3 regions of the Pantoea ananatis PA13 genome follow, and region 1 is predicted to be linked to each of the others. Evidence: predicted binding sites of a transcription regulator. Region 1 holds the regulator's gene; each other region holds the start of a gene.

What was found. The regulator PhoB, encoded in region 1, activates phosphate uptake and scavenging genes when phosphate is short. The targets are predictions, from matches to a motif close to CTGTCATAAAACTGNCNNAT.
Region 2: the regulator PhoB is predicted to act here: its motif matches at 1,115-1,134, upstream of pstS (phosphate ABC transporter substrate-binding protein PstS).
Region 3: the regulator PhoB is predicted to act here: its motif matches at 3,326-3,345, upstream of uvrB (excinuclease ABC subunit UvrB).

The regions. Positions count from the first base shown of each region.
Region 1 is NC_017554.1:3,506,105-3,511,626, forward strand. It holds gene PAGR_RS16655 (cobalamin-independent methionine synthase II family protein) at 1-73, opposite strand, end outside; gene PAGR_RS16660 (PstS family phosphate ABC transporter substrate-binding protein) at 393-1,313, opposite strand; gene phoR (phosphate regulon sensor histidine kinase PhoR) at 1,333-2,646, opposite strand; gene phoB (phosphate response regulator transcription factor PhoB) at 2,661-3,350, opposite strand; gene sbcD (exonuclease subunit SbcD) at 3,548-4,744, shown strand; gene PAGR_RS16680 (AAA family ATPase) at 4,741-5,522, shown strand, end outside.
Region 2 is NC_017554.1:62,373-67,894, forward strand. It holds gene pstS (phosphate ABC transporter substrate-binding protein PstS) at 1-1,042, opposite strand, end outside; gene PAGR_RS00290 (DUF4349 domain-containing protein) at 1,219-1,602, shown strand; gene glmS (glutamine--fructose-6-phosphate transaminase (isomerizing)) at 1,646-3,475, opposite strand; gene glmU (bifunctional UDP-N-acetylglucosamine diphosphorylase/glucosamine-1-phosphate N-acetyltransferase GlmU) at 3,619-4,989, opposite strand; gene PAGR_RS00305 (F0F1 ATP synthase subunit epsilon) at 5,151-5,522, opposite strand, start outside.
Region 3 is NC_017554.1:3,187,395-3,192,916, reverse strand. It holds gene bioF (8-amino-7-oxononanoate synthase) at 1-558, shown strand, start outside; gene bioC (malonyl-ACP O-methyltransferase BioC) at 542-1,297, shown strand; gene bioD (dethiobiotin synthase) at 1,291-1,980, shown strand; gene PAGR_RS15000 (ABC transporter ATP-binding protein) at 1,966-2,688, opposite strand; gene uvrB (excinuclease ABC subunit UvrB) at 3,565-5,522, shown strand, end outside.

The sequences.
Region 1 (5,522 bases):
CATGCTTAATAGCGGCGGGACGAAGAAAGCTGCCAACGGTGTCGGCGCGAAACGGGGCGGTTTGTCTTTGCATGATCACTCCTGGTCACCGGCCAGATAATTTCGGGCGGGAATAGTTACACAATGTTATTTTAGCCTTCCAGATGGCTAAACGTCTGGATGTAGATTCCCACGCGATGTGCTCACGTGCAAACGAATAATATTCACTTGAGATGAAATAATTTCATGTTGCGAGGCCGGATTCTGACTGTGCTCCCCTTGAGGTTTGCACCGAGGCAATCGGCGGGAATTTATGCCCCTGATGCGGCACAGGTCCCCGCCAGCCATGCGGCAGGAACGGGAAAACATGGGCGAAGGCGGTAACCCCTTCGCCTGTGGGCGAGCGGGGAAACTTACCGGAGGGAGGCGCGCGCCAGGTTCATTTGCGTTTCAGACAGCGGCAGATAGCCGGCCTCGATGACGCGCTGCTGCCCTGCACTAGACAGAACCTGTTCCAGAAAGGCGGCTAACAACGGCGGCAAGGGCTTACCTGGCACTTTATTAACGTACAGATAGAGCGGACGTGCCCAGGGATAGCGACCGCTGCGGATGGATTCAGGATCAGGCGCAACGGCTTCCCCCCTTTTTGTGATAACCGGCAGCAGTTTTACCCCACTCAGGTGAAAACCGAAGCTGGCATAACCGATGCTGCGCGGATCCCCGGCGACCGCCTGTACCACCGCCGCCGAGCCGGGAAACTCCGCCACGTCGTTGCGGAAATCGCCCTGACACAGCGCCTGCTGCTTGAAGAATCCCCATGTGCCGGAGGCCGAGTTGCGGCCATAGCGCTGGATAGATCGCTGCTGCCACTCAGCCTGATGCAGACCCAAATCGCCCCAGCGTTCGGGCACCTGGTTTGCGCCACACAGACGCGTGACGGAGAACAACGCATCAAGCTGGTGGGGATCGATGGACGTCAGCGGATTGCGCTGGTTGACCACCACCACCAACGCGTCCATCGCTACCGGCACGGCCAACGGAGGATATCCGTATCGCGCCTCAAACGCCTGGCGCTCATCCGCCTGCATGGGACGGCTCATTGCCCCTAACTGGACGGATCCGGCTGTCAGCGCGGTTGGCGCCGTTGAGGAGCCCGATGCCTGAACCTGCACATTTACCCCGGGTGACTGACGGCTAAAGTCATCGCCCCACAGGGTCATCAGATAGCCGAGCGTGTCCGAGCCTGCGCTGCTGAGATTGCCTGAAAGCATCACAGGCTGTGCCTGCACCAAGGCAGGCAAGAGAGAAAAGAACAGCAAAAAAAGAAGGCGCATCGTTCCGGTCCGTCAGCAGTTAATGAACCGCATTCTCCTGCATCCCGTTAGTCACAATCAACCGTGGTGCCAGGGTAAAGGTAAAACAGGTTTCCTGGTGCGGGATGCTGGTGATCTCCAGCCGCGCATTGTGATGGCTGAGCGCATGCTTCACGATGGCCAGCCCAAGACCGCTGCCGCCGGTCGCACGTGAACGCGCTTTATCCACCCGATAAAACCGCTCTGTCAGGCGCGGGATGTGCTCAGGTGGAATGCCGGGGCCGTTATCACAGACTGTAAATACCGCGCCCTGCTTGCTGCGCAGCCAGCTGATATCAATGCGCGTCCCCTCGGGCGTGTGGTTCACCGCGTTGTAGACCAGGTTGGAGATAGCACTGCGTAATTGTTCATCATTGCCAAACACTTTCAGGTGAGGATCGGTATGAAAATGGATGGCGTGACGTCCGCCGCTCAGGGTTTCAGCTTCATGCTGCAGGAGTTTGAGCATAACCGGTACATCAACCTTTTCTTTCAGATTAATGGCCGGAGCCGCCTCGATGCGCGACAGCGTCAGGAGCTGTTTGACCAGGCTATCCATTCGCCGGGTTTGCTCCGACATGGTGTGCAACGCTTTGTCCCGTGAGCGCTGATTCATGACGGAGTCATTCATCATTTCCAGATAGCCCTGAAGCACCGTTAAAGGCGTGCGCAGTTCATGGCTGACGTTGGCAAAGAAGTTTCGCCGTGCCCCTTCAAGCTGATGCATCTGGGTTACGTCGCGAGCCACCATCAGCCACTGGCCTTCGCTGTAGGGCATCACACGGAATTCCATGTGGTGCTGGTTATTCAGCACCAGCGTAAGCGGCTTATCGAAATCACGTTGCCGCAGATAGCGAGAAAATTCAGGATAACGCAGCAGATTAAGGATATTTTGCCCGTTATCTTCTGGCCAGCGCAGCCCCAGGTGCTGCTGGGCCAGGCCGTTGCACCAGAAAATAGTGCCCTCTTCGGTGGTAAGTATCACGGCGTCCGGCAGCGACTCCGCGCCGCTGCGAAACCGCTTAATCAGATTACCTAATTCGCGCCGCCGCCGCCGGTTGCGCAGTTGCATTTGATACAACCCGTAAAACAGCGGTTCCCAACTGGCCTGTCCGGACGGTGGCGTCATCGTGCGATCCAGCCACAGCCAGTGAGACAGGCGCATCAGGTTGTAAAAATGCCACAGTAAAATACCGACTACGCTCAGTAACAGCAGCCACGGCAAATAGCCGAACAGCAGGCCGAGCACCAGCGCAGGCAGACACGCCAGCACCAGTTCGGACAGTAATCTCTTCCAGGAGAGGCGTTCCAGCACGGTTAAAGCTCCGTTTAAAAGCGGGCAGAGAAACGATAACCTGTTCCGCGTACGGTTTGTACCATGCGATCGTGGCCGGTCAGTTCCAGCGCCTTACGTAAACGACGAATATGAACGTCAACCGTACGATCTTCAACATAGACGTTAGTGCCCCAGACATGATTGAGTAACTGCTCACGGCTGTAAACACGTTCAGGATGGGTCATAAAGAAATGCAGCAGCTTGTATTCTGTCGGCCCCATTTCCAGCGGTGTGGTTTCTGACATCACGCGATGCGAAGAGGGATCCAGGCTCAGGCCCTGCATTTCGATCACATCTTCTACCGCCATCGGCGAAATACGACGCATAACGGCTTTAATTCGCGCCATCAGCTCTTTCGGGGAAAACGGTTTGGTGATGTAGTCATCGGCACCGACTTCCAGTCCGCGTACCCGATCTTCTTCCTCGCCGCGCGCGGTGAGCATCATGACCGGTATATCACGCGTCATGGCTTCACGCTTAAGATGTTTAATAAATTGTATGCCGCTGCCGCCGGGTAACATCCAGTCCAGCAGGATCAGGTCAGGCCAGGGTTCAATCAGCTTGCTGACGGCGCTGTCATAATCTTCTGCCTCAATCGGCTGATAATCGTTTTGTTCCAGTACGAAACATAACATTTCACGGATTGGAGCTTCATCTTCCACAACTAAAATGCGCTTAGCCATTATTACTCCTGCAGGTAGGACGGCTTTCACTGATATTTGCGGCGCCATTATGCGTCAGTTTTGTGACACTTTTATGAAAAAGTTAGCCATAAAAACCGGCCTGCAACAACCATTTATGACAACATGACGACATGTTTTGTGGCTTTAGTGACTGAGCCAGTATAATTGCCGGGCAAATCGATTTGGCAGGGAGTTTTATGCGCATTATTCACACCGCGGACTGGCACCTGGGGCAGTTCTTCTATAACAAGAGCCGCGCCGCCGAGCACCAGGCCTTTCTTGACTGGCTGTTAATACAGATCGAACAGCATCAGGTCGATGCGCTGATTGTGGCGGGTGACCTGTTTGATACCGGTACGCCGCCCAGCTATGCGCGTGAAATGTTTAACCGCTTCGTGGTGGCGTTACAGCCCAGCGGCTGTCAACTGGTGGTGCTGGCGGGCAATCATGACTCGGTGGCAACGCTGAATGAATCGCGCGAACTGCTGGCCTGTCTGAACACCCGGGTCGTTGCCACGCCGCAGGAGAGTGACGACGTCATGATCCTGACAACCCGTCAGGGTGAACCCGGCGCGCTGCTGTGCGCGATTCCCTATCTGCGCCCGCGCGACATTATGCGCAGCCAGGCCGGTCAGTCTGGACGGGATAAACAGCTCAGCCTGCTGGAGGCCATCAGCGCCCATTATCAGCGCAGCTTTGCGGCGGCACAGGCGCTGAACATGTCCCTGCCGATCGTGGCGACCGGCCACCTTACCGCCCTTGGCGTCAGCAAAAGTGACTCCGTGCGCGATATCTACATCGGCACGCTGGATGCGTTTTCTGCCTCGGCGTTTCCGCCGGCCGATTACATCGCCCTTGGACATATTCATCGCGCTCAGCGCGTCGCGAACAGCGACCATATTCGCTACAGCGGCTCCCCTATTCCGCTGAGCTTTGACGAGCTGGGCAGCGAAAAAAGTGTCTGTCTGCTGACTTTCAGCCCGCGCGGCCTGGAAACCCTGACCCTGCCGGTTCCCACCTTCCAGCCGATGCAGATGCTTAAAGGCTCCCTGGCGCAAATCAGTGAGCAGCTCGCCCACCTTTCCCCTCCCAGCGGAGAGAAGCCGGTCTGGCTCGATATAGAAGTCACCACCCAGGAGTACTTAAGCGATCTGCAGCGCCAGGTTGAAGCGCTGACGGCAGATTTACCGGTGGAAGTACTGCTGTTACGCCGCAGTCGTGAACAGCGCCAGCACAGCCTGGCGCAAACGGATAACGAAACCCTGAGCGAACTTAAGGTCGAAGAGGTTTTTGCCCGACGCCTGGCGCTTAATGAGGAGCTTGATGACAAGCAGATCGCCCAGGTCACGACCCTGTTTAAGCAGACGCTGGCCGACCTGGAGGCGAACCCATGAAGATCCTCACGCTGCGATTCAAAAACCTGAATGCGCTGAAAGGAGAATGGTTTATCGATTTTCGCACCGAACCTTTCGCCAGTAATGGTCTGTTTGCCATTACCGGCGCGACAGGTGCCGGTAAAACCACCTTACTGGACGCTATCTGCCTGGCGCTGTATCACCAGACGCCGCGCCTGGGTGCGATTTCTCAGGGCCACAACCCGCTGATGACGCGCGACTGCGCCGAATGCCTGGCCGAAGTCGAGTTTGAAATCAAAGGCGAGGCCTGGCGGGCATTCTGGAGCCAGAACCGCGCACGAGGCACGGCCGACGGCAAACTGCAGGCTCCCCGCGTCGAGCTGGCTCGCTGCGCAGATAATCAGATCGTTGCAGACAAAGTGGGCGACAAGCTCAAGCTTACCGAAACGCTTAGCGGCCTGGATTTTGAACGTTTTACCCGTTCAATGATGCTGTCACAGGGCCAGTTCGCCGCATTTCTTAACGCCAAAGCGAATGAGCGCGCAGAGCTGCTGGAAGAGCTGACCGGAACGGAAATTTACGGGCTGGTTTCCATGGCCGCGTTTGAGCGCCATAAAGAAGCCAAAAATGCGCTGGAACTGATGCGCAGTCGGGCAGACGGCATGGCACTGCTTGATGAGGCGACCCGCGCCGGGCTGCAGCAACAGGAGGCAGCCCTGACTGAGGCCGAGCAGCAACTCAGCCGTCAGTTTGACACCGCTCAGCGGCAGCAGCAGTGGCTGCAGCTGGCACAGCAGCTGAGCGCGGATGCTGAACA
Region 2 (5,522 bases), 1.1 Mb from region 1:
ACTTGTAAAGCGCTTTACCTGAACTGTCTTTGATATTGGCTTTCCATGCGGCACGGATCTGCTGAACTACGCTCTCAGGCAGGGTGGCATAATCCAGGGCGTTAGCCGTTTTGCCGCCGTCTTTATAAGCCCAGTCGAAGAATTTCAGTACTTCGGCACCTTTCGCCGCATTAGCCTGGTCTTTGTAAATCAGGATAAAGGTGGTTGAGGTGATCGGCCATGCATCATTGCCTTTCTGGAAGGTCAGATCCTGGGCAAACGATTTGCTCCAGTCTGCGCCTTTTGCGGCATTAGAGAAGCTGATTTCGCTTGGCGCAACGGCCTTACCGTCTGCATCCATCAGCTTGGTGTAGGTCAGGTTATTCTGTTTGGCATACGCGTACTCAACGTAACCAATGGAGCCTGGCAGACGCTGAACGAACGCCGCAACGCCGTCGTTACCTTTACCGCCCAGACCGGTTGGCCAGTTAACGGTGTTTCCTTTACCAATTTTGCTGTTCCACTCTTCATTCACTTTCGCCAGGTAGCTGGTGAAAACGAAAGAGGTACCTGAACCATCCGCGCGGCGCACCACGTTGATGTTGGTGTCTGGCAGTTTCACGCCCGGGTTCAGTTTAACGATCGCTGGATCGTTCCACTTCTTGATATTGCCGAGATAGATATCACCTACGGTTTTTCCGTCCAGCGTCAGTTGGCCAGATTTTACGCCTGGCAGGTTAACCGCCAGCACCACACCACCGATCACGGTAGGGAACTGGAACAGCCCATTCTTCTGCAGATCTTCGTCTTTCATAGGCGCATCGGACGCACCGAAATCAACGGTTTTGGCGATAATTTGTTTTACACCGCCAGATGAACCAATGCCCTGATAGTTAATTTTGCTACCGGTGGCTTGCTGATACTCTGCTGCCCACTTGGCATAAACCGGCGCCGGGAATGTACCGCCAGCACCAGTCAGATCGGTGGCTGCAAAGGCAGAAACCGCACTAACGGCAAGAGAGGCGGCGAGGATTCGGGCTACGGTGCTACGCATCAGTGTCATGTTCCCTCCAGGGGAGAAAAGTCAGGCTAAGTGCCTTTTTAGTAAGAGTCAGTGATTGCTGCAGGAGGGAAAATAGGACAGTTTAGTGACAGAAAAATGTAGTTAATATTACAGTTATATGACAGACACAATTATTGCTAATTTTTACAAGCCCACTATTGAAAAGGACATGTTCGATGAAATTTATGAAGAAGCTTCTGGTAGGCAATATCGTCGTCCTCTGTACGCTGGCCAGCGCCCAGGCGTACGACGTACCGCAGATTCATTCGGATGAATCTTTTGCAATGACAGATAACAGAGGCACTCTGGCCACAATTGATAGTGGTGGCGCGGTCAGACAAGCTTCTGTCAATGCTGAGGATGTGAGTAAAACGAAGGAGAATGTAGAGAAATTATTAAAAACGCAAGAAAACCAGACTGATACCCTCAACCAGCTCACACAAAAGCTCAGTAAAAATGAAGATACGATCAATAACCTGCAACGCTCACTCGATGAGGCTAACCGTAAAATCAGCGATCAGCAGCGCGTAATTGAGCAAGTCAGCAGCAAAATCAAATAAATGGAACGCGTGAATCCCTGGTGGGATTCACGCGTGAGAGGCTTTACTCGACCGTGACCGATTTCGCCAGATTACGCGGCTGATCCACATCGGTGCCTTTAATCAGGGCGACATGATAGGAGAGTAGCTGGAGCGGCACGGTATAGAAGATAGGCGCAATGGCCTCTTCAACGTGCGGCAAGGGAATGATCTTCATTCCCTCGCTGTCACTGAAACCGGCATCCTGATCGGCAAACACGTACAGCAGACCGCCGCGCGCGCGCACCTCTTCGATATTCGATTTCAGCTTCTCTAACAGCTCGTTGTTCGGTGCCACCACGATGACCGGCATGTCAGCATCGATCAGTGCCAGCGGACCGTGCTTGAGTTCGCCCGCGGCATAAGCTTCCGCATGAATATACGAAATTTCCTTCAGCTTCAGCGCCCCTTCCATGGCGATCGGATATTGATCGCCACGACCCAGGAACAGCGCATGGTGCTTATCAGAGAAATCTTCAGCCAGGTTTTCAATCAGCTTATCCTGCGCCAGCATTTGCTCAATGCGGCTTGGCAACGCCTGCAGACCATGAACAATCTCATGCTCTTTTTCTGCGGACATGCCATTGAGGCGGCCGAGTTTTGCCACCAGCATCAGCAGCACGGTGAGTTGGGTGGTAAAGGCCTTTGTGGAGGCCACACCAATCTCAGTGCCCGCTTTGGTCATCAGCGCCAGATCGGATTCGCGCACCAGCGACGAACCCGCGACGTTACAAATGGCCAGCGATCCCAGATAACCCAGCTCTTTGGACAGGCGCAGCGCAGCCAGCGTATCAGCGGTTTCACCCGACTGAGAGAGGGTAATCAGCAGGCTGTTTTTACGCACAGCAGATTTGCGATAGCGGAATTCAGACGCGATTTCGACGTCGCAAGGGACGTTTGCCAGCGCCTCGAACCAGTAACGCGAAACCATACCGGAGTTATATGAGGTGCCGCAGGCAATGATCTGAACATGCTCAACCTTGCTGAGCAGGGCTTCTGCATTTGGCCCCAGTTCACTGAGATCCACTTCACCGTGGTTAAAACGCCCTGTTAAGGTGTTTTTAATCGCATTCGGTTGCTCATAGATCTCTTTCTGCATGTAGTGACGATACTGGCCTTTGTCGCCCGCATCATACTGCACGCTGGACTCGATCTCTTCACGACGGACGTTATTGCCGTTGCCATCAATGATGGTGACATCACGACGGCTAATTTCAGCGATATCGCCCTCTTCCAGATAAATGAAGCGGCGAGTGACCGGTAGCAGCGCCAGTTGGTCAGAAGCGATAAAGTTTTCACCCACACCACGGCCAATGACCAGCGGACTTCCGGAACGAGCCGCCACCAGCAGCGACGGATCGCGGCTGTCCATAATCACCATGCCATAGGCGCCGCGCAGCTGAGGGATCACGCGCTGTACAACTTCACGCAGCGAGCCGCCCTGTTTCTGTTCCAGATGGACCAGATGCGCCACCACTTCGGTATCGGTTTCTGAGGCGAAGTGATAACCCTTCGCCATCAGCGCTTCACGCAGGGGCTCATGGTTTTCAATAATGCCGTTATGGACGATAACGATGTGCTCAGAAACGTGCGGATGCGCGTTGGCTTCTGAGGGCTCGCCATGGGTTGCCCAGCGGGTGTGAGCAATGCCTGTTCCGCCAACAAGGGGCTGTTCTTCAGCGGCAGCAGCCAGCATCTGAACCTTTCCCAGACGACGCAGGCGCGTTACGTGCCCCTGCTGATCGACGACGGCAAGACCGGCTGAGTCATAACCGCGGTACTCCAGGCGGCGTAACCCTTCTAACAAAATTTCTGCGATATCACGTTGTGCTACTGCACCAACAATTCCACACATAGTTATTTCCTGACTTCATGGCTGTTCGCCATTGCGTTGTCATATGACCTGATAGTCCGGCTTTGCCGGTTCCCCGAGCCTTGTAGAGAGTGGGGATTATAGTTTTGGTACTGCAAGCGGCCCGTGTATCACGGGCCGTAAAATTATTTTTTCTTCTGCGGACGTTGCCAACCGGCTTTATGGTTCTGTTCTTTACGGTTATAGACCAGATCGGCTGCAGAGACATCTTTCATTACCGTGGTGCCCGCTGCGATAGTCGCGCCTGCCGCCACATTGACCGGCGCGACCAGCTGCGTGTCCGATCCTACAAAGACGTTATCGCCAATGATCGTTTTGAATTTATTCGCGCCATCGTAATTACAGGTGATCGTTCCCGCCCCAATATTCACATTGGCACCAATCTCGGCATCGCCCAGGTAAGAGAGGTGACCCGCTTTGGACCCTTTACCCAGTCGGGCTTTCTTCATCTCGACAAAATTACCTACGTGCGCGGCCTGAGCCAGCTCACTTCCCGGACGCAGACGCGCAAATGGCCCTACGGTACAGTCTGCAGCCAGATTTGCATCCTCGATCACCGAATAGGGGCTGATATCACAGTCATCCCCGATAACGCTGTTTTTGATGACGCAGCCAGCACCAATTTTGACCCGGTTGCCCAGCGTCACCTGGCCTTCAATGATAACGTTGGTGTCAATTTCAACATCACGGCCATGCTGCAGGGTGCCACGCAGATCGAAACGCGCAGGATCGCGGAGCATGACGCCTGCCAACAGCAGTTTTTCAGCCTGCTCGCTTTGGTAAGTCCGCTCAAGCGTGGCCAGTTGCAGGCGATTATTGACACCGTCAGTTTCGCTATTGCGGGCCGGATGCACTGCATTAATCACCCGACCTTCTTCATGCGCAAGGGCAATAATATCGGTAATGTAGAATTCGCCCTGAGCATTATTGTTATTCAACTGGGACAGCCAGCGCTTAAGATCGCCGCCATTGGCGATCAGGATACCGGTATTGATTTCGTTAATGGTCAGTTGAGAAGGCGTGGCATCTTTTTGTTCAACAATGCCTACGATGGTGTCATTCTCGCGTACGATGCGACCGTAACCGGTGGGATTATCCAGGACGACCGTTAATAAACCGATACCGCCCGCGGGTTTTGCTTCGCGCAGACGCTGTAAGGTAGCTTCAGAAATCAGCGGGACATCACCATAGAGCATCATGATGTCTTCGTCATCGGAGAAGTGAGGGGCCGCCTGCTGCATAGCGTGGCCTGTACCCAGCTGCTCTGCCTGTAGCACCCAGTTTACTGTGCTGTCGTTTAACGTTGCTTTGAGTTGGTCACCACCGTGCCCGTATACCAGGTGCACATGCTTTGCACCCAGGCCCTTTGCGGCATCAATGACGTGCTGAACCATCGGTTTTCCTGCCAGCATATGCAACACTTTCGGCAGATCGGAATACATACGGGTGCCCTTGCCAGCAGCAAGAATCACCACACTCATCGCACTGTTAGACATATCTATCCTGACTGATTGTAGACTGAAGAAAGTTAAACGATTTAGCACTGAGATTACTACATTTTTCTCGGCCCGAAATTAGCCAGCATCCTTTTGCTTTACCGTCACGCAAAAAAAATGCCAACCCAATGGGCTGGCATTTCGTGACGCACAAAGCCGGATTACATCGCTTTTTTGGTCAGCTCGATCACGCGCAGTTTCGCAATGGCTTTCGCCAGTTCCGCAGAAGCCTGAGCGTAGTCCACGTCGCCGTGGCTGCTGTTCATATGCTCTTCTGCTTTACGTTTTGCTTCCAGCGCACGCGCTTCGTCCAGATCGGTACCGCGAATCGCGGTATCGGCCAGAACGGTGGTGCTGCCAGGCTGCACTTCCAGCACGCCGCCAGAGAGGTAAATAAACTCCTCTTCGCCGTGCTGTTTCACGATACGGATCATTCCAGGCTTAATGGCAGTCAGCAACGGGGCATGGCCAGGGAAAATCCCCAGTTCACCTTCGCTACCTGACACCTGAATTTTCTGTACCAGACCAGAGAA
Region 3 (5,522 bases), 320 kb from region 1:
GCCTGTTTGCTGGTCGATGATGCGCACGGCATAGGGGTGACGGGCGAGCAGGGACGTGGCAGCTGTTGGGCACAGGGCATGAAACCCGACCTGCTGGTGGTGACCTTTGGCAAAGCCTTTGGCGTAAGCGGGGCCGCGCTGTTGTGTGATGAGGCGACCGCCGATTACTTTGTGCAATTTTCCCGTCATCTGATTTACTCCACGGCGATGCCGCCAGCCCAGGCCAGTGCGCTGTTAGCGTCGCTGAAACAGGTGCAGGCGGGTGATGACCGCCGTCAACGTCTCGCGCGTAATATCGCCCATTTCCGGCACGGCGCGGCCTCGTTGCCCTGGCAACTTATGGCGTCGTCCAGCGCCATTCAGCCATTAATCGTCGGGGATAACGGCGAGGCGCTGGCGCTGTCTGCGCGCCTGGCCAGGGCGGGCTGCTGGGTCAGTGCGATCCGTCCGCCGACCGTGCCGCCGGGCACGGCCCGTCTGCGCATCACGCTTACCGCCGTCCATGAGCCAGAGGATATTGATGCCCTGCTGGAGGCGCTGTATGACGCTGCAGGTTGATAAAGGCGCGGTTGCACGGGCATTTGGCCGCGCCGCATCTCAGTATGATCACTATGCTGAACTCCAGCGGCTGAGCGGGGACGCGCTACTGGCGCAGGTGCCAGCGCACAGCGGTTTGCAACTGCTGGATGCCGGATGCGGAACCGGCTGGTACAGCCGGATATGGCGCGATCGGGGTAAAGAGGTCACGGCGCTGGATCTTTCCCCGCAGATGCTGCAACAGGCCCGGCAAAACGGGGCCGCGCATCACTATCTGGCTGGCGATATTGATGCTCTGCCACTGGCAGACCAGTCTGTTGACCTCGTATGGAGCAATCTGGTGGTGCAGTGGAGCGAGAATCTTCAGGCGGCGCTGATGCAGTTTAACCGGGTACTCAGGCCTGGCGGCTGCCTGCTGTTTTCCACCCTGAGCGCGGGCTCTCTGCACGAAGTGCATCAGGCCTGGTCACAGGTGGATGGCCGTCTCCATGCGAACCGCTTTTTGCCTGCACAGGAGATTGCTGCCGCCTGTGAAACACAGCGTCTGCGCTGCCATGCGCAAACCCTTACCCTGCATTTTCCCGATGCGCTGAGTGCAATGCGCTCCCTGAAGGGCATCGGGGCAACGCATCTGCATACCGGACGGTCTGGCTGCGTATTAACGCGCCAGCGTCTTGCTCAGCTCGAAGCCCACTGGCCGCGGGATGAGCAGGGTTTCCGCCTCAGTTACCATCTTATGTTTGGAGTGACACAATGTTGAATCGCTGGTTTGTTACCGGTACCGACACCGAAGTCGGTAAAACGGTTGCCAGTGCGGCGCTGCTGCAGGCTGCCACCGCCGCAGGCTACCGCAGCGCGGGCTATAAACCTGTGGCCTCAGGCTGCGAGCTCACCGCAGCAGGCGTGCGCAACAGTGATGCGCTGACCTTACAGCGTTACAGCAACGTCCCGCTGCGCTACGAACAGGTCAATCCACTGGCGTTTATGGAGCCGACTTCACCTCATATCGCCAGCGCGGATGAGGGCAGACCGATTGAGTTTGCCACGCTGTCGGCGGGGCTGCGGGAACTTGAGCCGCTGGCAGAATGGATTTTGGTGGAAGGTGCGGGCGGCTGGTACACGCCGCTTTCTGAGACGCAAACCTATGCAGACTGGGTCGAGGAGGAGCAGCTACCGGTCATTTTGGTGGTGGGCGTCAAGCTGGGATGTATCAATCATGCCATGCTGACTGCCGATGCGATTCGCGCACGCGGCCTGCACCTGGCGGGCTGGATCGCCAATACGGTACAGCCACCCGGCCAGCGTTATCAGGCCTACCTGGCGGCCTTAACGCAGCGGCTTCCTGCACCTTGCCTGGGCGTGATCCCCTGGCTAACCCAGGAAGACCAGCAGGCAAACTGTGGACATTATCTGACGCTGCCGGATCGATCAGGCCACCGTTAACCACTTCTCCAGGGTCGCGTCATCCAGCTGGGCGACGTTACCCTGTGCTACATTGCGCCCGCGATGCAGCAGGAGAAAGTTGTCAGCCACGCGGCGAATCAGCGAGACGCGCTGTTCAAGCAGCAGAATCGTCAGGCCGTAGTCACGATTAAGGCGACGAATCAGATTCCCCATCTCTTCTTCCAGCCAGGGCGCCATGCCGTCGGCGGGCTCATCCAGAATCAACAGGCGGGGCTGCAGCACCAGCGCACGGGCCAGTGCCAACTGCTGCTGCTGATAGACCGGCAGGTCGCCGCTGCGCTGCTGACGCAGCGAATAGAGCGCGGGTAACAGATCAAAGATCATTTCCGGGATCGCCCGATAAGCGTCATTCGCCTGTGCACCTGCCAGTAAGGCAATCAGTAAATTATCCTCAACGCTCATCTGAGTAAAAATGTGGCGCCCCTGCGGAACAAACCCGATCCCCTGTCGGGCCCGCAGCTCAGCAGGCTGCGAGAGCAGGTCTTCCGGCGGCGAGCCATCCTGCTGCCAGCTGATCGTCCCGCTGTTAATCGGTAGCTTGCCCATAATGCAGTTCACCAGCGTGGTTTTTCCCATACCGGGGCGTCCCAGTATGCCGGTGCAGGTGCCGGGAGGCAGATCAAGATCCACATTCCAGAGAATATGATTTTTACCGTAAAACTGATTCACCGACCGTAAACTTAGCATCTGACGCGCTCCTTCCAGATAATTAACCTGAATGCTTTCGCCGTTCATTTCTGGTAAATCGCTCTAATGAGATAGCGGCGCATTTCACGCGGCTACTGCCTGTAACACTCAGATGAGAGAGCATGCAATTACCAGGCCAGAGTCTCAACGGCGAGTGGAGTCGGGGCTAACCAGCGAAAATCACCCTGTTTAAAGATAAATAAAAGTTAACAATTCCATGTCAGGACGCTTACGCGGTACAGCGTTGGTGCAGGTTCATGAAGCCGGGAAGTGCACCTGCTCGTTAATGGGGCAATGAAAAAAAGAAAAGTGAGACGCACTTGTCGCCGATCAAGGCACGGATTGCGCTGATAGCTAAATCACTACCCGTTAGCGTCAGAAAATAAGCGAAAAAAAATATTTTTTTATCGCCCAAAGGAGAGTGAAAAAAATTATACACAGCCGATGTGCAAAGGGCTGTCATTAGTTATCCACTATTCCTGTGGATAACCTTGTGTATTAGGTAATGAAAACAGGTTGGAAGCGAGGAAATACGGGGCCTGGTAATCCGATGATGAGAATCTGGGCTTTTTAAAGTAACGACATTAATTCAGTGACTTAGCAAAAAACAAGCCTGCCGGATTGGGGCCGATTCATCAAACTGCAATTTTATGACACATGCTTGACAAATGTTAAATCAATATCGGGCTTGGGGATAACCTTGCGCAACAGAATCCGGTTAGCGCGCGCGATAATGTCAAAGAGTCAAGCGTAAAGTGGTTGCCGTTACTGTGCATCAACACTGTTATTATATCCAGTATTATTTTCTGGCAAAATCGCCATAGCAGAGTAAAATAATGGGCTGCCCGCCGTCTTTCATCTGCAGGAACCGCATTCATGAGTAAAGATTTTAAACTGAACTCCGCTTTCAAGCCTTCCGGCGATCAGCCAGAGGCGATCCGTCGTCTTGAAGCCGGACTGGAAGATGGCCTGGCGCACCAGACGCTATTAGGCGTTACCGGATCGGGTAAAACCTTTACCGTGGCTAACGTGATCGCCGATCTTAACCGGCCCACCATGGTGCTGGCACCGAACAAAACGCTGGCGGCCCAGCTGTATGGTGAGATGAAGGAGTTTTTCCCGGACAACGCGGTGGAGTTTTTTGTCTCCTATTACGATTACTACCAGCCTGAAGCCTATGTCCCAAGCTCTGACACCTTTATCGAAAAAGACGCCTCGGTTAACGAACACATCGAGCAGATGCGTCTTTCCGCCACTAAAGCATTACTGGAGCGGCGTGATGTTATCGTCGTTGCCTCAGTGTCGGCCATTTACGGTCTGGGCGATCCCGATCTTTATCTGAAAATGATGCTGCACCTGACGCGCGGTATGATCATCGACCAGCGCAGCATTCTGCGTCGCTTGTCAGAGCTGCAGTACACGCGCAACGACCAGGCGTTTCAGCGCGGCACCTTCCGGGTGCGTGGCGAGGTCATCGATATTTTTCCGGCAGAGTCCGATGATATGGCACTGCGGGTGGAGTTATTTGACGAAGAGGTCGAGCGCCTGTCCCTGTTTGATCCGCTCACCGGGCAGGTTGAATCGGTTGTACCGCGTTTTACCATCTATCCGAAAACGCACTACGTTACGCCGCGTGAGCGCATTCTGCAGGCCATGGAAGACATCAAGGTTGAACTGGCCGACCGGCGTAAAACCCTGCTGGAAAACAACAAACTGCTGGAAGAGCAGCGCATCACTCAGCGCACCCAGTTTGATCTGGAGATGATGGGCGAGCTGGGCTACTGCTCCGGCATCGAAAACTACTCGCGTTACCTGTCGGGCCGTGGGCCGGGAGAGGCGCCGCCTACGCTGTTTGACTATCTCCCCGCAGATGGCCTGCTGGTGGTGGATGAGTCCCACGTCACGATTCCCCAAATTGGCGGCATGTACCGTGGCGACCGTGCACGTAAAGAGACGTTGGTAGAGTACGGTTTCCGACTGCCTTCGGCGCTTGATAACCGTCCGATGAAGTTCGAAGAGTTTGAAGCGCTGGCCCCTCAGACGATCTATGTGTCGGCAACGCCGGGCAAATATGAGCTGGAGAAATCCGGCGACGAGGTCATCGATCAGGTGGTGCGTCCAACCGGCCTGCTGGATCCGATTCTTGAGGTCCGCCCCGTGGCGACGCAGGTTGATGATTTACTGTCTGAGATCCGCCAGCGCGTTACGATCAACGAGCGTGTCCTGGTGACCGTCCTGACTAAACGCATGGCGGAAGATCTGACAGAGTACCTTGAAGAGCACGGTGAAAAGGTGCGCTATCTGCACTCGGATATCGACACGGTGGAAAGGATGGAAATCATTCGTGACCTGCGCCTGGGCAAATTTGACGTACTGGTTGGGATCAACCTGTTGCGAGAAGGGCTGGACATGCCTGAGGTATCGCTGGTGGCCATTCTGGATGCGGACAAAGAGGGCTTCCTGCGTTCGGAGCGTTCGCTGATTCAAACCATTGGTCGTGCGGCACGTAATATTAACGGTAAAGCGATTCTGTATGGCGACAAGATCACGCCTTCAATGGCCAGAGCGATTGAAGAAACGGAACGCCGCCGTGAGAAGCAGCAGCGGCATAACGAAGAAAACGGCATCGTGCCTCAGGGCCTGAACAAGAAAATCACCGATATCCTGGAACTGGGCAATAACGTGGTGAAAACGCGTGGTAAAGCCAAGCCCGCTAAGCGCAATGCCGCTGAGGCAGACGCCGATTACCTGGCGTTGTCCCCCCAGGCGTTGCAGAAAAAGATCCACGAGCTGGAAGGGCAGATGCAGCAACATGCGCAAAACCTGGAGTTCGA